Regions from separate parts of the Brevibacillus sp. BC25 genome, predicted to be linked through region 2. Evidence: riboswitches for the same ligand, from Rfam matches in the RefSeq annotation. Region 2 holds a riboswitch; the other holds the start of a gene.
The links. A riboswitch is a leader RNA that binds a small molecule or an ion and turns the genes downstream of it on or off. The one in region 2 is predicted to bind thiamine pyrophosphate.

Region 1 (15,485 bases), on a different contig from region 2:
GGAAAATGCAGCAAAGCCATGGCAATTCCCAGTCGCTGCTTCATCCCAAGCGAATACTGATCTACTTTTTTGTTCTGTTGTTTTTCCAGACGGACGATTTGTAAAGCCTTCTCTACATGTTTGTTGGGGACATCTCGCAACCGCTGCATAACGCGCATATTTTCCAGACCGGTAAGATGACCGTAATAGGAAGGAGCCTCGATCAAGGAACCCGTCTGACTCAAAATTTCAAGTCGGTTCCTGCTAAAATCCTTCCCGAATATGGACACACTCCCGTCAGTCGGCTTGACTAATCCTAACAGCATTTTAAGAGTCGTCGATTTTCCCGCACCATTTGGACCGAGGAAGCCATAGACCTCCCCTTCTCCTACCGAAAGATTCACCCGTTCGACGGAATAGACCCCTCCATAGCGTTTTGAAAGGTTTTCTGTTCGAATCACCGTATTCATCTTTTCTCGCTCCTATCTGTTGGTCTCTCCTACGAAATCATAGAGTCCCAACCCGTCGATAAGCTGACAAGAATCTTACAACAACCTTAAATCGACTCCGAGTGGGTAGAACACACAAATCGTACGAGTATAATGAATACGGGTGATTCAATATGGAAGAGTGGAAACAGAAAAAAGTGCTCATCGTGGAAGATGAGCTTGAAATCAGAAATATGATTGATGGATTTTTGCGTAAGGAAGGATTCTCTCGGATTTTTCATGCGGGTAGTTATAAAGAGGCGTTAGTGATATGTGCTTCGGACAAGCCAGATGTCGCGATCCTGGATGTCATGCTGCCTGATGGAGATGGATTTGGACTTTTGACTTCGATCCGTCGTTTCTCGCAAATCCCTGTCATTTTTCTGTCAGCGAGAGGCGAAGATGAAGATCGATTGCTCGGACTTGGCCTGGGCGCTGACGACTATATCGTGAAGCCATTTTTGCCGCGCGAGCTCGTTCTTCGTCTCCTGGTCATTTTACGACGCGTTTACGCTCCTCCCCAAATCGATCGTCTGCCCGTTTTCCAGCTTGGTGAGAGTACAATCGATTTGGAGGCGGCAATCGTGACGAGAGATCACCACGAGTACGCTTTGACCGCCAAGGAACACGCACTCTTGCGAAAACTCTATGAAAATCGGGGACGAATCGTCACGAGCGATGCCCTGTGCCAATCCGTATGGGGTGACGATTACTACGGGTATGAAAACACGTTGATGGTTCATATGCGGCGCATTCGCGAAAAGATCGAGCCATGTCCGTCCACCCCAGAATATTTGCTGACGGTAAGAGGACTCGGATACAAATTACTTGTAAAGGAAGAGTTGTAGATGGATGGAGCCGCACGGATTTTACGTCGTTATACAGGTGCTTCTATCCTGATCGCCGTCTTTTTGCTTATCGTCAATTACATCATTCTCGGCACATTTGTTTTCAAAGGCATGAACGAAGGATCTCCTCCCATTCACGTCACACAGGCTGTCGCAGAAGGTCTCTACAAGAACGGTTCCCACTATACGTTGGAAGCGAATGCACAAGAATGGTTGCAAAAAAGCCAGGCTTGGGCCATGCTGATTGCGAACGATGGGAAGGTCATTTGGGACTACGCCATACCGGACCAATTGCCCCGCACCTATTCTCTGGCAGAAGTGGCGCAGTTCTCGCGAAATTACTTACAGGACTATCCTGTTTTTGTTTGGGAGCATGAGATGGGGCTGGTCGTCGTGGGCTACCCGAAGGACAGTCTCAGCAAGTACCAGTTTCATTTCCCGATCAGTTGGATAAGCGATTTGCCGTATCGATTACTGGTTTTGCTTTTCGGAAATATCATACTCGCCGCTCTTCTCTCGCTATTCATTGGCTCTCGACTCATTCGGGCAATCCGCCCTCTGATTAGCGGCATTCACGCTCTGTCTGAAGATCAGCATACACATGTCGAGGCAAAGGGAATGTTCAGCGGGATTGCTAGAAGCATTAATCATGCATCGTCGCTTCTGCAAGAGAAGAACGCTTTGCTAAAAGCCAGAGACGAAGCACGCTCGAACTGGATCGCAGGAATTTCCCATGATATACGCACGCCTTTATCGATGGTGCTCGGGTATGCGAGTGAATTGGAAGAGAGCAATGCGGTGCCTTACGAGCAGCAGCAAAAAGCAAGCATTATTCGAAAGCAAGGGGAAAAGCTCCGGTCTTTGGTCAGCGACTTGAATCTCGTTTCCATGCTGGAATACGAAATGCAGCCCATTCACACCAAACCGATTCGGCTATCGACACTTGCGCGGCAAATTGTCACTGACTTTTTGAACAATGATTTGGCAGAGACGTTTACCATCGAGCTGGATGTCACGACTGAGCAATGCTTCGTGATGGGCGATGAGAAACTTCTTGTCCGCGCCATCACGAATCTAGTCCAAAACAGCATCGCGCATAACCCATCAGGCTGTCACATCCACGTACAAACGAGCCTGTCACCCAACCAGCGCAATGCTCTTCTGATTATCACTGACAACGGAAAAGGCATAGAACAAAGCATGCTGCCTGACTTGGTGGAATTGCCTTATTCGTCAAAAAGAAAATCTCCCTTACACAATGGTCATGGTCTCGGTTTGCCTATGGTTGCACGTATTGCTGCCGCTCATCATGGACACCTGCTGTTAACAAGCGATACAGGAAAAGGAATGACAGCAGAACTTTGCCTCCCCCTCTGCTCCTAAAAGGAAGACATCATAGAGAAAGCACCTCCTCTGTCTCGCCAATGGAGAGTAGACTCTCAAGAGCGTGCAAAGGGGTGCTTTTTACTGATTACTTCACGAGATCGCGCATGATCTCTTCTGCTTTGATGTCAGTTGTTATCAGCTTCTCTTTTTTCATCCAATCAATCAGTGTTTGCCAAGATTCGGCCGTCTGGTATCCAAAAGGCTTTTCTCCCGCATCCATCAACGGAATGAGGATATCCAAGCTCTTGGTCTCAATGTCTTTTTCCAGCGGGAAATCCGTAGCCTGTTTGGTAAACAACAAATCGAGTGCCTTTTCCTTATTATTTTTCACATAGTCCTGTCCCTTGCCAATCGCACGCAGGAAACCTTCCACAGCTTTCTGTTTTTTGCCCAAAGTCTCGTCACTTGTCGCCAATACGAGCTCATAGTAGTCTGGAACACCAAACTCAAAAGGCTTGAACACATTGACTGGAACGCCGTGCTTCTCCAATATCGGTTGCTCATGGTTGATATAGCCACCTACCACTGCATCGACTTTTTTGGCCGTCAACGCTGGGACGATGTCAAAGCCGATATCCGTGAAGGTCAGTCCGGAATCATCGCCACCACCATGCTTCACAACTTGACGTACGATCGATTCATCAAGTGGAAGTGATGGATAACCGATATTTTTTCCAGCCAACTTCTGTGGAGTATCGATTCCACTGTCTTGGCGCGTCATGATCACGTTTAACGGATGACGAACAAGTGCACCTACAGATACGACAGGGACTCCTTCGGCACGAGCTTGGATGAGCTGTGGTTGATAACTGATTGCCAAATCTACTTTGCCCGCAGCCGCCATCTTCAACGGATCATTGCTGTCTGAAGGCATTTGCATGGTCACCTTGAGGTTCTCGTCTTTGAAGTAGCCTTGCTCCTCAGCGACATACAAGAAGGAATGTACAGCATTCGGATACCAATCGAGCGCAATGGTAAGCTCAGTCGGCTCCGCTCCTTTATCAGCAGGGGCTTGCGTCTGACCAGCATCGGTGCTCGCCTGATTGCCGCAAGCAGCAAGACCTGTTGCCAATGTGAGTGCCATAAATGCTTTCGTCCATTTGTTGAAAGGTTTCATTGTTGTTCTCCTTTGATTTTCATATGCGGGGAAAAATGACGTTCGACTCGTCCAGCCAGCCAAAACAGCAGCATGCCTAGAATGGAGAGCAACAGGACCGAAGCAAACAACGCGGGAGCCTGAAAATTGCCAGATGCCCGTCTGCCAAAGTACCCGAGTCCCTCGCTCGCTCCCAGCCATTCCCCAATCGTCGCCCCAGCCACACTGTAGGTAGCTGCCACTTTGAGACCACTGAAGAAATGGGGTAAGCTCGACGGGAGTTGCAGCTTGGTGAAAATTTGTCCGTTCGTTGCCCCCATCGTTTTTAACAGCTGGAGCATTTCCTTGTTTGTTGAGCGAAGTCCATCATACGTGTTGACGACGATCGGAAAGAAAGTAAACAGAATCGTAACAGCGATTTTTCCAGATAAATCATACCCGAACCACAAAATGAATACGGGTGATAATGCTATAAGGGGGATCGTTTGGGAGATGACGATATACGGATAGACCAAGCGCTCCACAATCCGACTGCGAATCATCGCAAATGCAAGGGAGATTCCAAATACAATCGAGATCGATAGCCCCAGTAACACTTCCTTTAACGTCGCCCAAAGATGTATGCCTACTAAAGAGGTACGTAAATCCCACAACGATACGACCACAGCGCTAGGCGGCGGTAAAATGAATGGCGGCACTCCGAAGAAGCGACAACCAGCTTCCCACGCCAAGAGAAAAATGGCGATGGAGATGCCAAACCAAATGCCTCTCCCCATCATGCTTCTCTCCTCAACGGCTTCATTGCTGCTTGGCGATCCTGTCGAAGCAGTTCCCAAATTTGTTCACGCAATGCCAAAAATCCAGCTTGGTTGCGACTGCTCACCGTTCGTGGTCTGCTCACCGGAACGGTTAATTCGATCGGCTTAGTGATCGGACTACCTAAAAGCACAATAATACGATCTGCAAGTAAAATGGCTTCGTCGATGTCATGTGTAATCATCAGCATCGTACTGCCTGTTTCCTGCCACTTTTCCATCAGCCACTCTTGCATGTCCATTCTCGTAATTCCATCCAATGCACTAAACGGCTCATCCAATAGCATCATCTCTGCACCAGAAAACAACGCGCGCAAAAAGGAAACTCGCTGACGCATTCCACCAGAAAGCTGAGCTGGATAGCTGTCAGCCCAATCCTGAAGCCCGTACCTAGGCAATTGCTGTCTGGCACGCTTATGCGCTTCTTTTTTCGTCATACCTTTGATTTCTAGCGGCAAAGCTGCATTTTCGACAATCGTACGCCATGGCATGAGCAAATCACGTTGGGGCATATAGCCGACCTGCCCCAAACGATTTGCTACCGGTACACTGCCGAGCCTGATTTCGCCTTGTCCCGGCTCAAGAAGACCTGCGATGAGTTGAAACAAGGTGCTTTTCCCGATCCCGCTCGGACCGATCAAGCTGACAAACTCCCCTTTTTCCACACGCAGATCAAAATGATCAAGAATCTGCTTGTCGCCATACGAAAAGCTGACGTCGGCGAAAGCTAGTTGTTCTCCCACGGCCACATTTCCTCTCTGTAGGACATGTCCCAGAACATGTACTCCATTTTGGAGGTGTTGACAAAATACTCTTCCAGTTTGGCCAGCTCTTGCTCACTCTTACCTTCCGCCAATTGGTTCATGATATCAATCAGCCAGATCGCCAACTGACCAAACTCATCGGAGCTGTACATGCGCACCCATTCACCGTACAGTTCGTGATCTAGCGCTCCTTCTACTTGAGCCAAGCGCTTGCCGATCTCCCAATAGCTCCATGTGCATGGGAGTAGGGCACTCACCAATTCTGCCAACGACCCTTGATGAGCGACACGCAGCATGTAGCTGGTGTACCCGAGCATCACAAACGAAGGCTCTGTCGCTTCCAGCTCCGCGCGAGAGATACCAAAGCGCTCGGCATATTGACGATGCAGCTCCATCTCGGTGTTCAGCGTCGATTCTTGCAAAGCAGCGAAGCGAGAGCTTGTTTCCAGATCGTACGCCTTCACACTCGCAATCGCGAACATTTTCGCGTAATCAATCAGATAGATGTAGTCTTGTTTCATGTAATATTTGAATGCACCAACGGGCAGGCTGCCATCGCCAAGTCCGGTGACGAATGGATGTTGATGAACACGCTCCCAGATCGGGGCTACACTTTTTCTCAAACGCTCAGTAAAGGTTGTCATGCGATACTCACTCCTTCGCTTCCTTTGGGGTATTGCACCAGGTGGCCATAAATCGGGCCATAATCTGGGCAAAATGAACGAGCTGGTCAGGATCAATCGATTCATCAACGGCATGTGCATGCGTTAACTCACCGGGTCCGAATAGGACAGCCGGAATGCCTCCATGCGCAAACCAGCCTGCATCGGTCACCGTAGGCGACATATTAACGATAGGCGCTTGATGCATGTGACTTTCATATGCGGATTGCAGCGTTGCCAACCCCGGATGTTTCGTATCCAACTCCAGTGAAGGGAAGATTTCACCGCGCTCCTCAATCATCGAACGTCCACCCCAGCGGAATGTTGGCGGATTGTCTCTCAACCAAAGATCAGCTGCTGCTGCACGCCCGACGTGGTCCTCGATCTCTCGAATAATCTCTTCGTGGGATTCGTTCGGATAAAAATGAACGGTAATCCATAGAGCGCAACGGTCTGCGATGAACGCAGCGTGACGACCTCCCTCGATGACTGCGGGATTGATCGTATTGCTACCTGCCGGGAAGCCGGGGTAGGACTTCATGACAGCCCAGTCCCGCTCCAGCTCCTGTAGTGCGGTGATCACCTTCATCATTTTTTCAATGGCAGAAGCTCCCCGAACGCGTCCGCCTGCATGAATCGTCTGCGCGCGCATTCCGTCATGCAGCGTCGTCGGACTCTCAATCGTGATCCAGCCTGTAATGACCCCACCCTGCCCTTGCATTTGGAGATTGCTCGTATCCACTACAACGGCGTAGTCAGCCTGATAGCCACGCTCAATAGCGACCAATGTCCCCGCTTCACCTGCTTCTTCTCCGATGACGGATTGAAAGAGCAGATCACCTTGGAGCTCCACTCCGTGTTCGCGCAGCATTTGGATCGCAAACAAGCTCGCTGCGAGTCCGCCTTTCATATCCGCAACTCCACGGCCGTACAGGCGTCCATCCTTGCCATGTGTCAGAGCAAAAGGTGGATAGTTCCACCCCGTGTCATTTCCGACTTCAGCTACATCGATATGCCCGTTGACAATCAAGCTGTTTGCCTGTGTAGAAGCAATCCCTGATAACCGACCGACGATATTGTCGTCTCCTGGATATACCGTCCAGCGATCGACCTCGAATCCCATCGCTTGCAGTCTGTTGGCGATTACTCCTTGTGCGGCATCGCTGTTTCGCGCGGGAGGACTTACAGTCGGATGAGAAACGAGCTCTGCCAATAATGCGAACAGCTCTTCTTTGCGGCTGGCAATGGATTCTACCGCTTCTGTCAGTCGATCCACTCTACTCAATCATCCCTTCAATCGGGCTACTTGCGGACGCGTAACGCTTTTTCGCGATACGGCCTGCCAGGAAGCCTTTGCGACCTGCTTCCACTCCGAGCTTCATCGCTTCTGCCATCAGGACAGGATTTTCAGCGAGGGCGACTGCTGTATTCAACAAGACACCGTCAGCACCCAGCTCCATCGCTTTCGCGCAGTCCGCTGGCGAGCCAATTCCTGCATCCACAATTATCGGTACTTTGGCATCCTCGATAATAAAGCGGAGGTTGTTTTCGTTGACAATCCCTTGTCCGGAGCCAATTGGTGACGCACCTGGCATAACCGCATGTACGCCAACCTCTTGCAGACGTCTAGCAAGAATCGGGTCGTCATTGGTGTAGGTCAGTACGATAAAGCCTTCTTCCACCAAGATTTTCGAAGCCTCGAGCGTGCCAATCGGGTCGGGGAGAAGTGTTTTCGGGTCTCCAATAACTTCGACCTTGATCATGTCACACAGGCCAGATGCTTTAGCCAAACGGGCAATGCGCACTGCTTCTTCTGCTGTATAGGCACCTGCTGTATTTGGTAGCAGGGTGAATTTTTTCAAATCGAGTTGTTCCAAAAAGTTTGGTTCTTGCGGATTTTCCAAATTCAAGCGACGAATCGCAAATGTCAAAATTTCTGCTTCCGACACCTCTACTGCTTTCCCTTGTGTATCCAAGTCAGCGAATTTACCTGTCCCGAGAAGCAAACGGGAACGAAACTCGTAAGGTCCAATTTTCAATGTATCCATCATGATGATCATCCTCCTCCGACAAAATGAACGATTTCTATGCGATCTCCGTCTGCAATCGGTGTTTGTTCGTACGCTGAGCGGTCAATAATTTCACCATTTCGCTCCACGACGACAATCTTCTCTTGCAGGGAATAAGAAGCGAGCAAGGCCCGCACTGTCGTGATCTCTTCCGCCAACTCTACTTTTTTCCCATTCAGCTGAACAATCATTGATTACCTCCTTCTACTGGAAAAAAAACGGCTTCTCCCGCCTGCCTGAGTCGATTCAGACAAACAGAAGAAGCCGTATACCCATCCCATCTCACGGGACGAATGGCATAAAAAAACCATCCGCCTCGGATGGTTGAGTGAGATCTTATCATGCATGCACGCAAACAAGCATAGTTCCGCTCGGATGCAACACGTGATACTGATTCCAAATACCTCTTCCTCCGCTGGCATGACCCAGGTCAGGTTCAACGGTCAGTAACACACTCGTTACAATCTCAGCCAACGTTGCTTGGCTCCCGTTTGGTAATAAAGCTATGCAATTGTCGTACATTCGAGTACTACAGTAACACTCTATTTCGTGTTTGTAAAGGCTTCCTTGTGCATCTTTTCCAGCTCAAAAAGACAACGCTCTGCCCAAGCTGCCATTTTCGCAAGCTTTTCCATTTCTCTCTCCATCGCCTGACGCACAGATTCCTTATAGTCTGGAATCGCGCCATTATAGCGAATGACACCTTGGATAGGCGTCATGAATTTCTCCATGTAAGAGAGTGCTGGACGCTGGTGAAACAGCGGCACCTCTACTTCATAGGAAGAATGCAAATCGCCTTGCGTCGGGTATTTGGTAACTGCCAACACTTTTACAAGCAGCTTCGAATCGTGGATTTCCAATACTTCTGTAATATATTCACCCGTTCGCTGTGTAACGCGAACGATATCTCCCGGATTCCAGTTCATCGCGGTTTCCTCCTTTTATTGAATCGAGTTCATTTACATTAGTAAGGCTTCCAGCAGTTTGCGAGCATGCAGCAATACTTCTTCCGCATCCACTACTGACTGACCGCCACCCTGTGCCATGGCAGGATTTCCCCCACCTTTTCCGTTTATGACCGGCAAGGTTTCTTTCAACACTTGATTGATGGCTACGTTGACTTCTTGCCCACGAGCAAACACGACTTGCATTTTGTCTTCGGTAGTAGCCGCCAAAAGGCAAATCGCATCTGGCGCCAGAGCAGTAGCCAGCTGTGCGAACTGTTGAAGCTGTTGAATGGTTTTGTCTGTGAAGGTACGCATAATGAGGCGAGAATGACCGAGTTGGCTAGCAGCAGATAGTTGTTGATTGACTTCCACTTCTACGAGTTGCTTATCCACTTCTGCCAATTTTGCCTTCAAGGCGTCGCGTTCTGCAAGGAGGCGTTCCGTCTGTGCGATCAGTTCCCCTTCATTGGTAGCGAGCAGCTTCGCCGTATCACGAACGACAGCCTGCTTTTGGTTGTAGTCCCGCAAAGCTCGCCAGCCACAGATGAATTCCAGACGAATGTTTCCGCGGTGTCGCTCCCAGCCCAAGATCTTGATCATCCCGACTTCGCCCGTACGCGCTGGATGTGTGCCTCCGCATGGGTTGTAATCAAAATCAGGTATCATCACGACACGAATATTTTCAGTAACGGTCGGCTGTTTTTTCAATGGTAGCGTTGCCAACTCTTCGTCATCAACGAACCGCGCAATGATGGGATGGTTTTCCAGAACAATCTGATTCGCTCGCTTTTCTACCTTCTCCCATACATCCGCTGTCAACTCATCCAGTCGTACATCAATGGTGACACGTTCTTTGCCCAAGTGAAAGGCAACGGTCTCCGCTTGCACCACTTCCAGGAAGGACGCAGATAAAATGTGTTGACCAGCATGCTGCTGCATATGATCGAAGCGGCGGTCCCAATCGATGTGACCCGTTACTTCCGCTATGCTTTCGGACAAGGGAGCTTCCAGTCGGTGACGAATTTCGCCATCTAGCTCTTCCACATCTACCACACGAATCTCTTCCAATACACCCAGATCGGAAGGCTGACCGCCTCCAGTAGGGTAAAATGCCGTTTGATTCAGTACCACGTAAGGTGTCCCATCTTGCTCAACACCAGTTCTCGTCACCTGGGCCGAAAACGTTCTTGTATAGGCATCCTGATAATAGAGTCTGTCGTCCATCGTTACTCCTCGCTGCATGGAACCATGGTTCCAGCCTGATTCTCCCACTAGGGGGCAATACGAAAAATGTATGTATCAAGCTTAGCCAAACAAGTGATCCATTTGTTTCTCACGCTCTTCGCGCTCCTCTGGGCTTGCCAGGTCATACTTTTTCAATAAATGAAACAGCTCGTTTAGACGCTCTTGGCTGTGTTCGCCATTCAACTGATTTTTGAATTGACTCACACGCAACTCCGACAGATGTGGAGCTTGTTCTGCCAGTTTTTTGAGTACGTCCTCATGGCTGTGATCCAATTTGCATTCTCCCATGATTTCTCCCCTTTTCCTTACTGTCATCTTCATCATACCATGATTTTTCATCCAAAAAAAAGGCGTACAACCCACGATGGAATGTACGCCAGATGACTATGCACGCTTACGGACGCGAAAGTTCTCCTCGATCAACAGCCAATTTTGCGGAAATGGCAAACCGAGTTTCCAGTAGCTGACGCCTCTCAAACCAAGCTGTTTAACCAGATTGAACTTAGCTTGGATCGACCGCGCATCCTCAAACCACACCTGATGTTGCTTGCCTTGATCATCGGTATACGTAAAAAAAGGAGCCTGCGCGCGATAGTCATACCGGATCACTGCATTATGCTGTGCAGCCAAAGCAATTGCCGCTTGCGGACTCAGAGCTTTCGCTGTCGTTCCTCGCTCATATGGTAAGGTCCAGTCGTATCCGTACAGATTTTGACCCATCAAAATTTTCTCGGCTGGTATTTCTGTAATGGCGTACTGCAAGACACGCCGCACCGGTCCGATCGGAGAAACCGCCATGGGAGGACCTCCACTATAGCCCCATTCATACGTCATGATCACGACAAAATCGGCAAGCGCTCCTATCGCCTTGTAATCATGGGCGGAATACCATTTGCCTGCTTGCTCGGCACTCGTCTTCGGTGCGAGCGCAACAGACATCATCAACCCTGCTGCGTGTATGCGGTCCCTTGCTTTTCGCAAGAAGTTTGCGTACGCTTCTGCCCCAGTTGTGGGCAATGCTTCCAGATCAAAATGGATATCCCCCATTCCCAACTCACGGGCGGTCGCGAGAATATTATCCAACAATTTGTTCTGGAGTTCTTGATCATTCAGGATGAGTGCGCCCAATTCCGTACTGAACTGACCTTTTTCCAAATTCGTCACGACCATCATAAGTAGGACCTGGTTTTCTTTTGCGATCGCCGGAAAGTTGTTCAGATTTGGTCGTTGTAGGGTTCCATCCCGTTTGATGCGAAAGCTGAACGGTGCCAAATACGTAAGATGAGGGGCAGCCGTCCGAACATCCGCTTCCATCGCTGGTGGGACAGTGCGGCGCGGTTCCACATACGCATTGAAATCAGCCGCTCGTCTAGGGCGAGGCGGGATATATAGCTTTTGCCCAACTTGTAGCGGTTTATAGGGAGAAATCCCATTTACGCGAGCAAGCTCTGCTGCGCTGATCTGGTTACGCTGACCGATGGTATACAACGTATCTCCTTGTTTGCCCCAATAGTAGCTTCCTACAATCGGGATCACCATCGCCTGTCCGGTTGCCAGCTTATTGGGATCTGGTAATTCATTCGCCTTATTGATCGCTTCCGGCGTTGTGCCGTACGTCTCGGCGATGCTCGCTAAGGTTTGTCCTTCTTCCACCACGTGGATTTGCATACGCCTCCTCCTTCGCATTTCTTCTCTCTTTGTCATATTCATGGCGAAGGAAATAGGTGTATGTCTAGGCCAGAGGTTTCAGTACATCGTATAAAAATCCAACGGACTGGATGGCATAATGCCGTTCCAACAATTCATTTCTGTGAAAAATGAGCAAGGCGGGTACGCTGGTCACTTGCCATTGTTCTGCCAATGCAGGCGCCGTATTAATGTTGAGCTGATACAGAGGAACGGTAGGTAATGTTTCTTGCATGATGCCGAGCATACGTGCTGCGAGCTTGCAGGTTCCACACATCGGTGTATAGACAAAAAGAGCGACCGACTCCCTTTCTTGCAGGTATTGGATCAGTTGTGTTGCGGATAGTTCTTGCACGTCGTTCACTCCTTTCTCTCACTTCGGATATGATGATTAATGCTAGACTCCCTGTCTGAGGCTGTCAACAGCACTACGCACTACTGTATGCCAAGAACAATTAGAGTTGACTCTCGAAAAAGGAACCTTATAATAAGCTCGAGCTAATTGATAATGATAATCAGCACCCCTTTTCCACAGAAAAAAGTCGACAGAATTCCTTTATGAAAAGGAACTGTCGACTTTTTCATCAAACCTTTATCGCGCAATCGTTGTATGAGCCAACTCCTCCGTCACGGTACAGACGGCACTCGAATCCCAGCTACCTTTGCCTTGTGCTTTCGCTGCCTCATACATTTGTGCAACCGTTCCTCCAACGAGTACAGGCACTTGTTGTTCACGTGCGGTTTGCGCATAGAGCTGCAAATCTTTGTGCATATGATCCAATGAAAAGACCGTATTTTCATACGTACCGTACAAGATGTTAGGCCCAAAAACGGAGAGCACACGATTATGGGCAGAGCCTTTGTCCATGACGGCTGCCAGCTTGTGTGGATCGACTCCTGCTTTTGCACCGACACTGAACGCCTCGCCCAACGCTGCTGTGATGACGGCAACGACAGAGTTGTGGCAAAGCTTCGCCACTTGTGCAGCTCCGGATTCCCCCAGATAAAAAATTTCCTTTCCAATTGCCCTGAGATAGTCCATGATTTCTGGAAGCTTTGCTTCATCTCCGCCGACCATAATGGTCAACGTTCCGGCCACAGAACCCGCAGGTCCTCCACTCACCGGACAATCGTAGTAGTAGATCCCTTTTTCGACGCCGTGCTGATTCAGACGTTTTGCTGTAGCAGGATCGATCGTACTTGTATCAAATACGAAACTGCCAGCCCCTAATGATAAGAAAAGTCCGTTCGCACCCAGCATGACTTCCTCTACAATCGCAGGACCTGGAAGCGAAGTGAAAACGACACGTGCTACGCTACCCACTGCCTGTGGAGACTCGACGACTATCGCTCCTTTTTCCTTCGCCCAGGCTTTTGCTGCCGGACTTGGATCATAGGCATACACGTGGTAGCCTTTTTGCAACAGATTGCAGACCATTCCTTTCCCCATTGCACCAATGCCGATAACACCAATCGCTTCCATCTTCGCTCCTCCTGCTTTCCCTATACTTATACTTATGGCCGAATATAAACCGTTTTTGTCTCGACGTAAAAATCGAGCGCTGACTCCCCTTGCTCTCTCGGACCCAACCCAGATATCTTTTTGCCACCAAACGGAAACTGTGATTCAAAATGAGTCGACGGCATATTGACATGCGTGACACCTGACTGAATGCCTTTGACAAATTGGAACGCTTTTTGTAAATCGTTCGTAAAAATCGTGGAGGACAAGCCAAATTCAACCTGGTTAGCCACTTGCATAGCATGTTCGAAAGAATCCACATCGATCACGGCGATCACAGGGCCAAAAATTTCTTCGTTGGCAATCGTCATCTCCTGAGTAATGCCAGTAAACACCGTCGGCGCGACAAAATACCCCTGGGCAAGATCACCTTCTAACAGACGCTTACCCCCACATTCCAGTACGCCACCTTCTTCGATACCCTTTTGTACATAATGAAGATACAAATTGAGCTGATGCTCGTCCACTACTGGACCGTTATGATTGTCTGGATCGAAACCATTCCCGATTTTCAAGCCCTTCGCTCGCTCGATTAGTTTTGCTTTTACCTGTTCGGCTACTTCGGGAACGACCAATACGCGACTGGTCCCCGTACAACGTTGGCCATTATCGAAGAATCCACTCAGTACGATAGAATCGATAGCGAGGTCTATATCAGCGTCCGCGAGAATGATCGCCGGATTTTTCCCGCCCATCTCCGCCTGAATCTTGCCTCCTCTGGCACCAACTGCTCTCCCCAAGGCCAGTCCCACTTCCGAAGAACCCGTAAAGGAAATTCCTTTGACCAGTGGATGATTCGCCAATTCATCACCGATTACCGCACCAGGTCCTGTTACCAAGTTCACTACTCCACTCGGAACGCCGCTCTCAATCAGGAGCTCTATCAGCTTTACGCTAATCAAGGAGGTGTTGCTCGCCGGCTTGAACACAACTGTATTGCCAGCGAGGATAGCCGGGACGATCTTCCACAAGCCAATCCCCAGCGGGAAATTCCATGGAGCAATAATCGCGAAAACCCCGATCGGCTCTCGCACCGTGTAACCAATTACCCGTTCATCAAAGGAAGGCACCGTTTGACCTGTCAAGCGAGTGGCTTCCCCAGTCAATTGCTTCATGGAGGTGATTGTCTTGGCAACCTCGCCTCTCGCTTCCCGCAATGTTTTTCCGACTTCACGAGTGATCGTTTCTGCGAGGTCTTCTTTGTGTTTTTCCAATAAGTGAATGAGGGAAAATAAGAATTCTCCACGTGTGGGAGCCGATTTTTGCGACCATGCACCAAAAGCATTGGCAGCAGCTTCAATGGCAGAACGTGCATCCAGCCCGTCCGATTTTTGAAAATAACCGAGAACCTCATTTGTATTGGCAGGGTTCGTACTAGGGAAAACCTGTCCAGTATGGCTCGTCACCCAAGCTCCATCGATGTAGTTATTGTAGGTTGCTGTCAAATCGTCTCCCACCTTCCGCATCTTATAGAAGTATTGTATATAGCAAAAATTATGAATACAATGTATATACAGACACTTATTTCCAACTAGTAATGTGTATTTCTCTACATGGAGGACACGTGGATGAATTCATTTTCGCTCCTGCTTGAAAAGCTGCACGAATGGTTTGGCGAACAGCCTTTTTCGATCTGGTTCCAATTATCGCGTGATCGACATTTTCGGCTTATTTTCTCTTCTTTTCATGAAAACGCTACCACGAATATTCCCCCTATTAGAGTACCTCGCTGTGACAACGATGTTAGCCACATGCGATATACATATGCCCAACAGATGTACCGTTTTTTCTACGAAAAGGAAGGACAAGCCGTTATTTACCTTGCACATAAAGCAAACCAACCGGTCATCCTTACCTCTGACCAATGGGAACTACTGTGGTTCGGGATTCGCCTGTTGTTGGCTGAAGAAAAAATGACTGCCACAGCGGAGGAAAGCAAGAAGCTCTTTGAAGGGATTCGCTCGATATCTGCTACTCT
Region 2 (15,485 bases):
AGTGCCCATCAAAATCGAGCCCGAACCGACTCCGTCAAAGCCTGCGCGAAAACGTACCACTGCTGCCTCCTCGTCCGAAAAAGAGCAGGCATCAAAAAAGGAGACTGCAGCCAGTCTGAAAAAGACTACGACTACTTCTACAACCAAAACACTGCGCAAAAAGAAGGCTACCCCTGTTTAATTGCACCTAAAAAAACCTGCCCACTATGGACAGGTTTTTTGCATTTCACATCATGGAATCTAGTTTGGCACCATCTTCCGGCATGGTTCAATATGGATATGAACGGCGTTAATACGGTGAATCTTGCGCATCTGTTCTTCAATTTTCTCGGTGATGGTGTGGCTCTCCACCACATTCAGACCTGGATCTACATGGATCACAACATCCACCAGCACGCTGCTGCCATGGTAGCGGGCTTTGATGTCACTGATATCCTTAACTCCCGAAATCGAGGAAATGGTAGCCCGCAGGTCCGCAAGCTCGCTCTCGTCAAAGCCATCTGTCAAACGGTGAGTTGCTTCCCTGAAAATGTCCCAAGCAGTCTTCAAGATGATGAGACCAACAACAAAAGCAGCTAAAGGATCAAGCCAGTGCAATTGAAATTGTGCGCCAGCTACCCCGATAAACGTCCCGATACTGACGAATGCGTCTGAACGGTTGTCAGCGGCCGCTGCATTTAATGCTTGGCTGTTTGTTTTGATGGCGAGCTTTTTATTATAGCGATAGACGAAAAGCATAATGACTGCAGTCGCAAGTGCTGTCCACCCTGCCAACAGGTCAGGAGCCTCATGCTTTGGGTCCAATAAGGATGGTACGGCATTCGTAACGACTTGAACTCCGACAAATAGCATAATAAATGATGCGACAAGTGCTGAAATCGTCTCCGCCCGAAAATGACCATACGGGTGATCTTTATCAGGTGGTTTCCTTGCAATACGAAGCCCGATCAAAACAGCAATCGATGCAACGACATCCGTTGAGTTGTTAAGACCGTCGGCCATTAAAGCTTCCGACGCAGTGACATACGCAACTCCTATTTTTAATACAGAGCAGAATATGTAGGCGAAAATACTTACCCACGCTCCACGTTCTCCTTGTTTTAGATCCGAATAGACATCCATTCCTCATCACCTCAAAATACTTCTCCATCCTGCTTCGACAACGAGAAAAATCAAAGCGCTGGAAGCAGTTGCTTTTTTTCGAACTTCATCGTAACAGATAGGATTCATGTGGGTCTACAGAAACAGTTTTAGTCCGATTCATGAGAATAGGGGGGAGGAAAATGTGTTGCACACCCGCAATTTTCCCATTGGAAAATTTTCCTTGAAATTAAATGGACTTCCCGTTATCCTATTCTTGCAATCCAAAATAAAAAAAGCACGGGAGCTTGGAAATCACCAGGCTGAGAGGATGGTACTGTGCCATCGACCGTTGAACCTGAACTGGGTAATGCCAGCGGAGGAATGTCATATACGACACGAAAAGATACGTGTATTTTAGGATACCCGTTTCTTCTCTACTCTCGCGTTGGCGTCGCATGTTGTTTATGCGGCGCTTTTTCGTGGGATGTTTCTTTCGCCTCCCTAAACGGTTCTCACTTTCGTGCAACCAAAACAAGGAGGTTTTTCTTATGTCATTGGTGTCATCTTTTCCAGGCAGTCGCAAAGTATACGAAACAGGTAGTCGTGCGGACATCCGTGTCCCGATGCGCGAGATTTCCCTTCATCCTACCGAAGGATTGTCTGGTTCCACACCCAATCCTCCTCTTCGCGTGTATGATACGAGTGGCGAGTATACCGCAACAGGTTACGTCCCTGACATTCAAGCAGGACTGCCCTCCATCCGCCACAAGTGGATCGATGAGCGAAATGATGCGGAAACGTATGTCGGTCGCAAACCACAACTAGTTGACGACGGCATCCGAAACGAAGAAAAGGTAGCCACCCTCCCTACTTTCCCTCGAGAGGGCTACAAACCAAAACGGTCAAAGCCAGGGAAAAATGTTACCCAGCTTCATTATGCCCGAAAAAATATCATCACACCGGAAATGGAATACGTTGCCATTCGCGAGGGTGTCTCCCCTGAATTTGTACGGGCAGAAATCGCCGCTGGACGTGCGATCCTCCCTTCTAACGTCAATCATCCTGAAAGCGAGCCGATGATCATTGGCCGCAACTTTCATGTCAAAATCAACGCCAACATCGGAACGTCGGCCGTTAGCTCTTCGATGGAAGAAGAAGTTGAAAAAATGATTTGGTCGGTCCGTTGGGGCGCCGACACCATTATGGACCTCTCGACGGGAAAACATATACACACTACGCGGGAGTGGATTATCCGAAACAGTCCCGTTCCAGTCGGTACCGTCCCGATTTATCAAGCACTTGAAAAAGTTAATGGGAAAGCCGAGGATTTGACATGGGAGGTTTACCGAGACACCTTGATTGAACAAGCAGAACAAGGCGTTGATTACTTCACGATTCATGCTGGTGTTCTATTGCGCTACATTCCTATGACAGCTAACCGTGTTACCGGTATCGTCTCTCGCGGCGGATCGATTTTGGCCGCATGGTGCCTGGCCCATCATGAAGAAAACTTCTTGTATACGCATTTCGCTGAAATTTGTGAAATTCTGAAGGCCTATGACATTTGTGTATCCCTCGGAGATGGATTACGTCCTGGCTCTATCGCGGATGCGAATGACGAGGCGCAGTTCGCAGAGCTTGAGACATTGGGAGAACTCACAAAAATTGCGTGGGAACACGACGTACAAGTCATGATTGAAGGACCTGGTCACGTCCCGATGCATCTCATTCGCGAAAATATGGATAAACAGTTATCCATTTGCCATGAGGCTCCTTTTTACACACTTGGGCCGCTCACGACAGATATCGCACCCGGCTATGATCACATTACTTCAGCGATTGGCGCCGCCATGATTGGATGGTTCGGAACAGCGATGCTCTGCTACGTAACGCCCAAGGAGCACCTCGGCTTACCCAATAAAGAGGATGTCCGCAACGGTTTAATCGCATACAAAATCGCAGCGCATGCCGCTGATCTCGCAAAAGGGCATCCGCGGGCAAAACAGCGAGACGACGCCTTATCCAAAGCTCGTTTTGATTTTCGCTGGAACGATCAATTCAATTTGTCCCTGGACCCAGAGCGCGCTCGCGAATATCACGACGAAACATTGCCAGCAGAAGCCGCCAAATCCGCTCATTTTTGTTCCATGTGCGGACCTAAATTTTGCAGCATGAAAATATCGCACGACATTCGTCACATCGCCAATCAAGAAGGGTCTGCCCACGATCCCGCTATTCTTGCAGGGATGCAGGAAAAATCGCGTGAGTTCCGCGAACAGGGAAGCCGTTTGTACCAGTCGTAATGAAGGAGGATGCCTATGGAGGAAGCTAGTCGTTTACGTGAAAAGATCAGTCGATTAGAAGCTGAGCTAGAGCAATCTAAACAAAAATTGCAGCTGATTCAACAGGACTGCAGCCACGTCTATATCGAAACCCCACTTACGCGAACATGCTCCAAGTGCCTGCAAACCGAAAGCCTCTATTATTAATAGAAAAAGGTCGAAATCCTTTTGGAGGATCTCGACCTTTTTTCTTGCTTATTTCGTCATTCCGACTTGCAATGGAAGTCCTTCTTTATAATAGAGAGAGGGCGATAGCAGAATGAAGAAAATATGGACATGTAGAAAGCCTTGCTTCTTCAAAAAGCCGTGTATGGCACTAGCAATCGCGTCATGCTGCTTTTGTTCACGTGGAAACATCATGATCTCTACGGACAAAGGACTGTTTGTCAATTGCTCTACCTGAAGCAGCTCCAATTTCACCTTTTCCTGAGCTACCTCAGCAATTTTGGAAAACTCTTCTATAAGAATCTGAGAAATGGGCTCTATGTCTTGCTTTGCAAAGCCTTTAAACCGAAGAAACGGCAAGTCAATTCCTTCTTTCGTAAATGAGTTCGCACAGTCATTATAAACAAGTCTCTAATTGTATATCAATGAAAAAAGGATTAAAGAAAGTGAACAACAAAAATTCCCACCCCGAGCGAGACACAAAGAGGGCCATATCAGAGAGCAGCTTCCTTCCCATGAGGTGTGGTGGACGTACCACGGAAGGAGGAAGCAGCTCAACCAGATATAGCCCAACCCGCTAACCAATCAGTTACTTTATACAGGTAGTATAGCTCGAATTAAATACTTAATCAATAAAAAAGTTTCGTAAAATTCTCACAGGAATTCATCCACCTTCCCCACTCGTATAGATCATGCCCATCCGTGAAACTGTATTAGAAAACTGGGCAAATCCCAACTAAACATAAAGGTGGCAGCTATGGAACTAACTCCGCTTTTTCCTTTTGAGCCTACCAGCACGGAAGCTATACCTGTAGGACCACAATGGATAGGCCAAGTGAAATGGGATGGCGTTCGCATTCTTACCTACTACGATGGACAGGAGGTCAAACTGTTCAACAGAAAATTAAATGAACGGACTTTCCATTATCCTGAAGTGACCGATCTTCGCTCGTATTGCTGTGCCGATTCTGTGATTTTGGATGGCGAAATAATCGCTCTCGGCCCGAACGGAAAGCCTTCTTTTTACGAGGTCATGAGAAGAGACGGGCTGCGTCGTTTAGAGAAAGTCCCCCAGATACAAAAGCTTGTCCCTGTCACATACATGATCTTCGATGTACTGTACTGGAATGATGAATGGGTAACTTCCTACCCACTATCAGAGCGGCAACAAATACTGGGCAAAATCATCACTCCTACTTCTCATGTGCAGCTCGTTGAAAATTTTACTGATGGAGACGCTCTTTACCGTGTCGTAGAAGCTCAAGGCATGGAAGGAATCATTATGAAGGATGCGTCAAGCAGCTACTTGATCAATGGGAAAGATCAACGCTGGAGAAAGAAAAAGTATTATCGGGATCTCATCGCTGTTGTAGGCGGCGTTACGCTTCGGAATGATATAGTCAATTCGTTGCTTCTGGGCCTCTTCGATCAACAAGGTTCTTTTTGGTACATCGGTCATGCAGGTACTGGAAAATTGACGCAAACGGACTGGCGCTCTTTAACGGAGAGAATACAGCCCCTCGTCCAACAGAAGATGGCTTTTGTTAACAAGCCACCACGCGCAACCAATACCTTATGGATACAACCGGAAATCACCGTCAAAATCAAATTTGCGGAGTGGAAGGAAGGGCATTCCTTGCGACAGCCAAGTATACAAGGCTTTGTGGATGTCGCTCCTCACCAGTGTGTTTTGGAGTAAGGAACTCCTTGGCTTTCGACCTCATTGTCGAAACGATCCAGCCTGTTTTGCCTTTCCCAGCTTTTGCTTGCCATGATTAAGAGCCTGCATTTCCCCGTAGCTGGTAAACAGCGCTATCAGTAAGAGGGCAATGTACACAACAGCTGTCGTAACCCCACCTGCCGCTGATTTATCCTTAAAAAAGTCCCCAATAAAAATCACTAGCACACATCCACTCAAACAGAGTTTCGTGATCCACACCATCGACCGGTAAAATCGATAAAGCTTCGTTCCTTCGGGAATGAGGCTTTGCTCTCTTCCTTTATTCTTTCGCCTTACGTGAATGAGCAAAAAGATCGCCAACGGTAATTGAAAAACGAGCACGATCAACGGCAAACTATAACTAATAAATTGATCGATATGCGCTACATTTGGAAACGCAAATATGGATGATACAACGATAAACCATCCACACGGAGCATTGAATGTATTGTAATGCCGCTGTCCTCCAAATGATCCCACCCCCACTAAAAATGCCAAGTAAGCAACTATGACCTTGATTGTGAAAGCGGGGAACCACACGCTAAAGAGGATCATTTCGACCCTGTCCAGAAAATCTGTGATGTGGATTTGCTGGACGAGAATATAGATGGGGAAATTCAGTCGACCGGCGATAATGAAGCCCATTACCCCGAGCAAGACGAGCAACATAATCGTCGTCCCAAAGCCAACAATGATGACCCCGTGCTTCATCGCAGCATAAAATAGTCGCGGCTCTACAATGGCATGTAAGAATGCCCCAATGAGAAAAATATCACCATATACACCCACTGGTAAAAAGTTGCTGACCACGATCCGATCCAACCTACTGGTCAAGATTGGTTCCAATCGCTCTACGTTATATTCATTAATCAGCAGGAAATATAGCGAAATGCACATGATGAAATAAAGGGGAAAATAAAACTCATTTACCCGTGCCGCCACCTCAAGACTCGTTTTGCCATAGTACATCATTAGCAGGACGAAGACGAGTAAGATGACCTCCAATGGTGTGGTTGGCAATAACGAGATATGTAAAAAATCAGCAGCCCCTTTAATATCGATCGCCAGGATGATCCAAATGTAAAACAAAATGAGTAGATTGATAGCTCCACCAATCCACTTTCCGCCAATGATAAACAAGATTTCAAAGATATTTTTCCCGGGGTATGCTTCAACCAGCCCACTCAAAACGTAGGCGATAAAAAGCGCATAAAAGATGGGGAAAATTTGAGAGAACCAAGCATCCATCCTTGCTACCTGAACGACAGACCGCAAGAAACTGATCATCATTCCTGTCATCAAGACACTGCCGACCAGCCAGGCAATTTGTCGATGGTTGACAACTTGCTTGTGAATCATACTTGGGGCCTCCTTATACGAACTGATCCACCCACCGCTTCACATGAGGAGATAGAAAGTTCATCAAATTACTCGTGGGTAGCACTTGATAATACTGGAATTGTAAAGCAATCAGAAAAACAATGGTTAGGGTGTAGAAAATAGCAATGACTCGCTGTTGTCTTCCATCCATGCCTTTTCGCTTCAGGATGAATTCTCCAAAGGAAAGTAACAGCATGAAGACAAAAAAGACCAGAAATATTCTATTCATGATCATCTTCACCTTGGGTTATATTTTTCGTTGTCTGCCCGAAATTGGCCATGTTCACTTTGGTTCGGATTTCATATGTGATTTTCGGAAGCTCCTCATTCCACCTGTTCCGATATCGGTCTCGCCACTCTCGCGGATAATTCCTTGACAATGCGATTCCTAACCCGATGAAGTCTGATTGTTTCTGTTTGATCGTTTGCATCATATGACTCACACCGTTATTGATTTGCTCGACGAGCTTCGCTTGCAGCATTCTAATATTTTTCTCTTCCTCGAGATCGAGGTTTGAAATATTCTCCACCACAACGGCAGAAGCGTAGAGGTCAATTTTGAAATGGATGTGGCCTTTCCTGATTACGGGCTTGATATTCGCCCTTCCTTTCGAAAGAGTTATCGTAAGCCGTTCGTGTTTGTTAAGGGACAACACAACAGAAAACGGTGTAAAATCGCGTTGGAACAATCGCAAGCCGAGCAGTTCTTTGGGCTTCGCGATGGTTACGAGCTTGTCGTGTCGAAATAAGCCTACCCCCGTCGCCTCTATTTCTTTTGACTTTCCTTTCGGATGGGAATCCACTGCTGCCAGAACGGGTAAAATGGCATCAATCCCTGGTGTACCGAGCATCTGGGCCACATCCTTCAACGTTACCGAAATCCCCCCCATCTTGACCAACTCACGCATCGCCTCTCCTGAAAAACGTTCAAATTGCGGCTGGGCGGTTAGTAATTCGATTCCTTTGCCTTTTGTCATGACAATGTAAGCTGTCAGTCTGTTTTCTGGAAAGCGCGCCACAATATCCAGCACCTCCGACATTCCGTTCTTCGCCAGTTCTTCGCCTATGACGATCATCCGGTGATGGGAGTAGTAAATTTCTCGAGACATTCTTGCTTGGATCAATCCATTCGCTTCCCGAATTGTCCTACCTACTGCGGAATCAACGTAATAACTCTTATCACCACTCGTCCCACCGCCACCTCCGGACTGTGCGCCTAGACTGCTGACCAGTGGGACCTGAATGGATAACCGATACCTGCCGTCTGGTTCCTTATCCATCGCCATTGCAATGACGATGGCCATATCATTTACTTCACGTCGATCCCAACATCCCGATACTAGGAACATACAGAGCGACACTACCAGCACGCGGGTCACAGTCTTCACGATTGCCCCTCCTCACTCTGCTGACGGTTCCCTGTCACCCCTGATTGCCCTCCTCTTTGCTGGATAGAATTTGCATAACCATCGTTCATGCGCCTTGCGTTTTGTACGCCTAAGAAGCTCGGGCGTTTTTCCATCATCGACCATGGAGCTCTTATCAGTACGTCTTTAAGATCGCCGATCGACATCGGTCCTAGTGGCGATAAATAAGGGACACCAAAAGAGCGCAGGTTGGCCATATGCCCGAGGATTAGCAATAACGATACCAGCATTCCATAGATGCCGAGGATCGAAGCGGCAATCATGATCGGAAAACGCAGCATTCGCAGTGAAATCGATGCATTAAAATGCGGAATGGTAAACGAAGCAATCCCTGTAAGCGATACGACGATAACCATGGGGGCAGAAACAATCCCTGCCTGCACGGCTGCCTGACCAACGACCAGCGCGCCTAAAATACTGACGGCTTGCCCGACCGTTTTCGGGAGACGAATCCCGGCTTCTCGCAAGGCTTCAAAAGAAATTTCCATGATAAAAGCCTCCACAATAGCAGGAAAAGGAATAGACTCGCGCGCAGCCGCAATACTTAAAAGAAGCGTGGTTGGCAGCATCTGTTGGTGATAAGTCGTAATGGCCACATATAAAGCAGGGGTAATGAGCGAAATGATAAGAAATACATAACGCAGCAGACGAGTAAGGGTAGCCATTTGAAATCGCTCGTAATAATCCTCGCTGGCCTGCATCATCATCCAAAACGTAACAGGCACTATCAAAACCATCGGTGTCCCATCCACAAATATCGCAACACGTCCCTCCAGCAATGCTGCAGCAACCGTGTCTGGGCGCTCGGAATACATAACCTGAGGGAAAGGCGAGAACGTGTTATCCTGGATCATCTCTTCGATATATCCGCTTTCCAGCACAGCATCCATATTGATCTTGCTGATTCGACCAGTGACCTCCTGTACGATCTCTGGATCAGCAATCCCATCAAGAAAGGCAACCACCAGATTGGTGTTCGTCTCACGTCCAACTACCAAGGACTTCATTTTCAATCGAGGTGTTCGCAATTTGCGCCGCAGCATCGACGTGTTCGTGCGAATATTTTCGATAAAGCCCTCACGTGGCCCCCGTACTACCGCTTCTCCTTCTGGTTCGTTGACTGAGCGTTTTTCTGCTCCACGAATGCCCAGCGTCAGAGCTTCTGTATTTCCCTCTACAAGAATGCCCGTATCTCCTGAAAGCACAGCCTGTAGCAGCTTCTTATAATCGTCCACTCTCGCCATCTGGGAAACAGGCAAAAGTGCCTCTTCTATCACTTTTATATCCTCATCGCCGTCTTCAAGCACCATTAACGATTTCAGTGCGGAATTGACCTCTTTGGTATCAATTAGCCCATCAACGAAGACAGCAATCGCTCGGACACTGTTTTTTTGGCGGAATTCTCGTATGACAAAATCAGAGCAATCAGCAAACATTTTTTTCAAAAGATCAATGTTCTCTCCCAATTGAGGCGAAATCGGTATACCCTCCAGCTCAATCAAGCTGCAGGCATTCATTGTCTCAATTAGTTCTTTCATTTTATCTTTCTTCTTGAATTTCATTTCATCACCAGCCATTAGAAAGCTACCCGTATTATGGTTGATTGGCAGGAAATATATGCAAAGAGGTATTCCTTTTACATAGAGAAACACGGATGGGAGATAGTAGGAACACCTAAACCGTTTAATAAGGAAGGTGAAAACGCCATTGCGTACTGCAACAAAAGAGTACGAGCTGACGATCGACAATCACACATTGTCCATTACAAATCCTGACAAGCCTCTATGGTCACAGGCCAAGGTAACCAAGCTAGATTACTTGCGCTATTTGCTGATTGTCGCAGCCCCGCTTCTACGGTATAGCAAGGATCGGCTGTTAACCGTCATTCGCTACCCTCACGGAGTTGGCGACAAGCACTTCTATCAAAAAAACACCCCTGACTATGCGCCTGACTGGATACAAACGCGTATGTGGGAAAATGTCCGTTATGTACTGTGCAATGATCGGGCGACACTCGTGTGGATGGCAAATCAAGCTGCATTGGAGTGGCACGTCTCCTTTCACCTCGCCAAGGATGAGACTCCGACAGAGCTCGTATTTGACCTCGACCCTTCCACAGATGATTTTGCCGTTGTGATAGAGTCTGCCCTCTTATTGAAACAACTGCTCGATGAATTACAGCTGCCTTCATGGGTCAAAACATCTGGTTCCAGCGGCTTGCAAGTATACGTTCCGATTGAACTCCGCTATACGTTTGAACAGACACGCCAGGTCGGACATTTCATCGCATCCTATTTAGTCAGCAAGCATCCCTCACTTTTAACCATAGAGCGACTAGTGAAGAATCGGGGAGATAAGCTGTACATTGACTATTTGCAACACTGGCGCGGGAAAACATTACCAGCCCCTTATTCAACCCGTGCAAAAGAACAGGCAACCGTATCAACACCACTCCTGTGGGAGGAGGTTCCCCATTCTCATCCCACAGATTTTACCGTTTATACGGTGCCCAAACGGCTGGAAACATTCGGAGATTTATTCTCATCCGTATCTGCTCCGACGAAACGAGCCTCCCTTGATGCCATCCTCGGCTTTTTGCAGTCCCAGTAAGCCATTAGTTGGAATCCAGCCGCCTATTTGTGCTATACTTGGCACAGATGTTTTGAGGCAAGGAGGCACATTCATGATTGATCCGATCGCAATTGCAATCGGCCCCTTAAAGATTCACTGGTATGGCATTATTATGGGGCTGGCGTTTTTCTTGGGTACTTATCTCGCGCGCTACAATTCCAAACGTTCTGGCATTGATCCTGATCACGTCTTGAACATGGTGGTTCTGATCATTCCAGCAGCCATCGTTTGTGCAAGATTGTATTATGTAACGTTTGAATGGGAGCAGTACAAAGACAATCCACTGGACATCTTCGCAGTTTGGCAAGGCGGCTTGGCTATTCACGGTGGATTAATCGGTGGTGTTCTGGCAGGAAGCTGGTATATTCGAAAACATAATCTGCCGTTCCTTCGTTTGGCTGACATTTTTATGCCAAGTGTCATTTTGGGTCAAGCCATCGGACGTTGGGGAAACTTTATCAACCAGGAAGCGCACGGCGGTCCCGTCTCTGCTGAGTTTATGGAAAAGTTCCCTGCATTCATTCGCGAACAAATGTTTATCGGCGGACAATATTACCACCCTACTTTTTTGTATGAATCAATTTGGAACCTTCTCGTTTTCGCCGTTCTCATGTTCATGCTGTACCGGTTCAAAAAATTTGATGGACAGGTCTTGTTTAGCTACATGATCCTGTATTCACTCGGTCGCTTCTACATTGAAGGAATGCGTACAGACAGCTTGTTAATAGCAGATACCCTGCGTGTCGCTCAATTAGTCAGTCTGTGCTTAATTGCTGCCGGTGTCATCTTGATGCTCGTGTTTGCACGCAAAAGCAAGCAGACAGGACATTCCCAAAACTCAATTGAATAACGTCAACACGCTATATTCATTACCACTCAGGTCAGTCCGACTGGGTGGTTTTTTCTTTACCTTGTCTGAATTGTCGCAATGCAGGCAATAACTAGGAGAAAGAATGAAAAAAGGAGGGGAATAAGATGGATGATGGAATTTTGGAAGAGTATCTCGATCGCTACGTACGTATTCATTTTGCTCCTGATATGATTGGCCAAGGATTATCTGCATATGCAGAAGGCAAATTGTATGATTACAGCCCTAATGGCGTTTTAATTGAAGAGCGGGATGGCTCGCTGGACTACATCCCATTCTCTGCCGTACGCCTCGTGCAAATTAAACCCAAGCCCGGCTTATGGGAGCGTTTAACTGGATCAAGTTAATGAAAAAGACACCTTCCCGCGTACTCTACACGGAAAGGTGTCTGTTGCCTGTTGGATAAAGATGTAGCTCTACAGGAATACGTCAAACACGACGTAGCATGCTGCAGCCAAAAGTCCGGTAATCGGAAGGGTAATGACCCAAGTGACCAAAATTCGGCCAGCCAAGCCCCATTTTACTGCGTTCAGCTTTTGCGATGCCCCAACCCCCAAGATGGCGGATGTGATCACATGCGTTGTGCTCACAGGCAGTTTCAAAGCTGTAAAGATTGTGATAATCAAGGCAGAGGACAGGTCTGCTGAGAAACCGGAAATTGGCTTGATTTTCATAATCTTACCACCCAAGGTCTTGATGATACGCCATCCACCAAAGGCTGTACCTAAAGCCATTGCAATAGCAGCTGAGAGTTTTACCCACAGTGGAATGACGAATTCGCCCGGTTCTTGTATCAAGAATCCTCCAGAAATCAGAGCAAGGGTGATTACGCCCATTGTTTTTTGCGCATCGTTGGCTCCATGGCTGAAGGCCTGCCAAGCTGCTGACACGACTTGCATCGAACGGAAATTTCGATTGGTTTTGTGGTACGCTGAGTTACGAACAAACCAGGACACAAGCTTGATCACGACAAAACCAACAGCAAAGGCAACAAGCGGTGATACGATCAACGCTTGGATAATGCTAATGAAGCCTGACCAGTTAATGGCACCACTTCCTGCGGCACCAAAAGCAGCACCTGCAACACCGCCGATAATCGCGTGCGAGGACGAACTAGGAATTCCGAACCACCAGGTAATCAGGTTCCACAAAATCGCAGATGTCAACGCGGCCAAAACGACGACCAATCCATTTTCCAGTTTGAATGGATCGGTAATGCCTCCCCCGATTGTCTTCGCTACACCTGTATACGAAAGTGCCCCAAGCAAGTTACACACGGATGCAATAATAATCGCGGTTTTCGGACTTAATGCACGCGTCGAAACAGAAGTCGCAATTGCATTCGCTGTATCGTGAAAACCATTGATAAAGTCAAAAGCTAGCGCCATGATGACGACGAGTACCAGAATAAGCAACTCTGGCGAAAGATCAGGCATTCTTTAACACGATCCCTTCTACCAGGTTGGAGACGTCCTCAGCAAAGTCAGCACAGTCTTCGAGCTTATCGTAAATCTCTTTGAGTTTGATCGCTTCCATTGGGTTGGTATCAGGAGAATTCAACAAATCAGATACCATTTTGCGGTAGTTGGAGTCAGATTCATGCTCCAAATCTTTGATTTCCCCAGCGATTTGTGTAACGACTTTATGATCCAGCTTGCGCAGTGTGCGAATCAGCTCGATCAGCTTAGCCGAGCATTTTACCAAAATATTTGCTTGTGCCAATACACGTGGATCTGGTTGAGTCACTTGGTACAGATACATACGATCAGCGACACCGTCAATGTAGTCGATCATCGAGTCCATCGTATGAGCGAGTTGGTGAATGTCTTCACGCTCAAGCGGAGTGATAAAAGTGGAGTTTAACTCGTTCATGATGCGACGAACGATCTCATCTCCTTCTTTCTCGACAGCCTTGATTGCCTTAACCTTTGTTTCTAGATCTTGATAGTTTCCTATCATTTCATAGAAAAGATGAGTTCCTTTGTGCACAGTGGCAATCTGCTGCTCGAACAGATCAAAGAAGATATACTTGTTTGATTTCAACATACGGGACTTCTTCACTCCTTTGAATAAATGACACCTTACAGATTATATCGAAAGTTATTGTTTCCGTAAATTTAAAATCAAGGTCAAATGTGTATATTTTTCTTTAAGGAATTATTAAGTTTTTGTAAATGCCCTTTACAATCAAAAAAAACACCCGTGTCAAGAGAGATGACGAGTGTTATTCTTGCCAATATTTATCTTTTCATTCGAAGCAACCATCATGCAATCTTTCCGTTTTTTCGCTTCATACATAAGCATATCTGCTTTTTTCGCTAACTCTTCCGCTGTTGAAGCATGGTGTGGGTACGAGGCTACTCCGATGCTGACCGTGACACCTGAAAGAGCTTGCCTCACTTGATTTTGAATACGTTCTCCGATTGCCAGTCCTCTTATTGTGTCTGTATGTGTTAACAAAACGACGAATTCTTCCCCACCCCATCTTCCAACCGTATCTTGTTTACGTACACTTGCTTGCAAGAGTCTTGCAAATTGGCAAAGGAGTCGGTCGCCTTCCAAATGGCCAAATGAATCATTGAATATTTTGAAATTATCCAAATCAATAAACAATAAAGTAACAGATTGATGATTGCTTTTTGCCAACTCTACTTCTACAACCAACTTGTCCAGAAATCTGCGATTGACGAGAACGCCTGTAAGTGAATCGTGATAAGCCATCTGCCGTAACTGATCTACATATTTCCCTATTTGATAGGCAGCAAGCGACTGAATGATAGCCACAAGTAAAAGAAAGACAATCATACTCTCATCCGTCGGTAATCCGTATCCGATCAGCCAAACCGAGATGATCACACAGGACACACCCAAGCTTATCCAGCGTGAGCCCAAAGTACACTACCCCCAATCTATCCGATGTAACCCTATTTCAATTAAATCCGGACATTAGACCTATCCAAACAAGTTTATAGTAGGTCTTTTTTCATATAATCAGGAATATTTTACCTATCTTTTTTTGTAAGTTCAAGCAAAACCACGAAACTGTCACTTATTCATTCACGCGAATCTTGGAAAAATCCTGACAACCAGCCTGTGGTCTATACACATGGTGTAACATGAATTGGAACCAATTGGAAGGGATAAGCTAATGGCTAATGAAGACAGACGGGAGTGAATGAATGTATGCCCCGTATTGAAGCAGTGGCTACAGCAGTACCTTCCCACGAGATTACACAAGAGGATTCCATGAAGCTGGCACGCCTATTTTTTCAAGATGCTTTTCCTGACATAGACCGTTTGTTACACGTATTTGCACACAGTCACATTCAGAAGCGATATTTTAGCATGCCAATGGATTGGTTTTTGGAGGACCGGCCCTTTGCAGAGAAAAATCAATTGTATATCGAACATGCGGAAGCCTTGGCCGAGGAAGCAGCCCGAAAGTGTTTGACAAAAGCTGGCGTCGAGCCGTCATCCATCGATTGTCTGATGTTTGTATCAAGCACTGGCATTGCGACCCCAAGCCTTGATTCCCGCTTGCTTCACCGTTTAGGACTCCGTCCGCAAGCAACCCGTGTACCGTTGTGGGGTCTTGGCTGTGCCGGTGGAGCGATGGGATTGTCGCGGGCATGTGAATACACCCAGGCTTATCCCTCACGACGAGTATTGCTTGTGAGCGTAGAACTGTGCGGCTTGACCTTCATCCGACAAGATTTGTCTAAAAGCAATTTGGTCGCAACGTGCCTATTTGGAGATGGAGCTGCAGCCGCATTAATAGAAGGAGACCAAGTCTTGTCCTCTTCTGACGCACCTAAGGTTCAATTTTGTGATGCGCGAACGACAACATGGCCCGACACTGTAGATGTTAT

Region 1: another riboswitch for thiamine pyrophosphate. It lies ahead of thiS (sulfur carrier protein ThiS); the one in region 2 lies ahead of thiC (phosphomethylpyrimidine synthase ThiC).

What each region holds. Positions count from the first base shown of each region.
Region 1 covers NZ_AKIX01000128.1:213,745-229,229, forward strand. The annotation lists gene PMI05_RS28165 (ABC transporter ATP-binding protein) at 1-449, opposite strand, end outside; gene PMI05_RS28170 (response regulator transcription factor) at 602-1,315, shown strand; gene PMI05_RS28175 (sensor histidine kinase KdpD) at 1,316-2,698, shown strand; gene PMI05_RS28180 (ABC transporter substrate-binding protein) at 2,787-3,818, opposite strand; gene PMI05_RS28185 (ABC transporter permease) at 3,815-4,573, opposite strand; gene PMI05_RS28190 (ABC transporter ATP-binding protein) at 4,573-5,355, opposite strand; gene tenA (thiaminase II) at 5,340-6,020, opposite strand; gene PMI05_RS28200 (acetylornithine deacetylase) at 6,028-7,323, opposite strand; gene PMI05_RS28205 (thiazole synthase) at 7,316-8,089, opposite strand; gene thiS (sulfur carrier protein ThiS) at 8,095-8,298, opposite strand; TPP riboswitch at 8,498-8,608, opposite strand; gene PMI05_RS28215 (kinase-associated lipoprotein B) at 8,650-9,033, opposite strand; gene PMI05_RS28220 (DHHA1 domain-containing protein) at 9,067-10,278, opposite strand; gene PMI05_RS28225 (hypothetical protein) at 10,360-10,587, opposite strand; gene PMI05_RS28230 (LysM peptidoglycan-binding domain-containing protein) at 10,684-11,967, opposite strand; gene PMI05_RS28235 (thioredoxin family protein) at 12,032-12,340, opposite strand; gene PMI05_RS28240 (NAD(P)-dependent oxidoreductase) at 12,578-13,468, opposite strand; gene PMI05_RS28245 (aldehyde dehydrogenase family protein) at 13,501-14,973, opposite strand; gene PMI05_RS28250 (helix-turn-helix domain-containing protein) at 15,076-15,485, shown strand, end outside.
Region 2 covers NZ_AKIX01000117.1:11,630-27,114, forward strand. The annotation lists gene PMI05_RS25560 (Ku protein) at 1-181, shown strand, start outside; gene PMI05_RS25565 (cation diffusion facilitator family transporter) at 241-1,122, opposite strand; TPP riboswitch at 1,371-1,483, shown strand; gene thiC (phosphomethylpyrimidine synthase ThiC) at 1,632-3,386, shown strand; gene PMI05_RS31185 (hypothetical protein) at 3,402-3,572, shown strand; gene PMI05_RS25580 (DUF1904 family protein) at 3,621-3,950, opposite strand; gene PMI05_RS25585 (RNA ligase family protein) at 4,348-5,289, shown strand; gene PMI05_RS25590 (endospore germination permease) at 5,311-6,669, opposite strand; gene PMI05_RS25595 (hypothetical protein) at 6,683-6,919, opposite strand; gene PMI05_RS25600 (Ger(x)C family spore germination protein) at 6,912-8,078, opposite strand; gene PMI05_RS25605 (spore germination protein) at 8,075-9,655, opposite strand; gene ligD (non-homologous end-joining DNA ligase) at 9,825-10,727, shown strand; gene lgt (prolipoprotein diacylglyceryl transferase) at 10,801-11,598, shown strand; gene PMI05_RS25620 (hypothetical protein) at 11,724-11,963, shown strand; gene PMI05_RS25625 (inorganic phosphate transporter) at 12,033-13,052, opposite strand; gene PMI05_RS25630 (DUF47 domain-containing protein) at 13,045-13,662, opposite strand; gene PMI05_RS25635 (GGDEF domain-containing protein) at 13,822-14,508, opposite strand; gene PMI05_RS25640 (type III polyketide synthase) at 14,800-15,485, shown strand, end outside.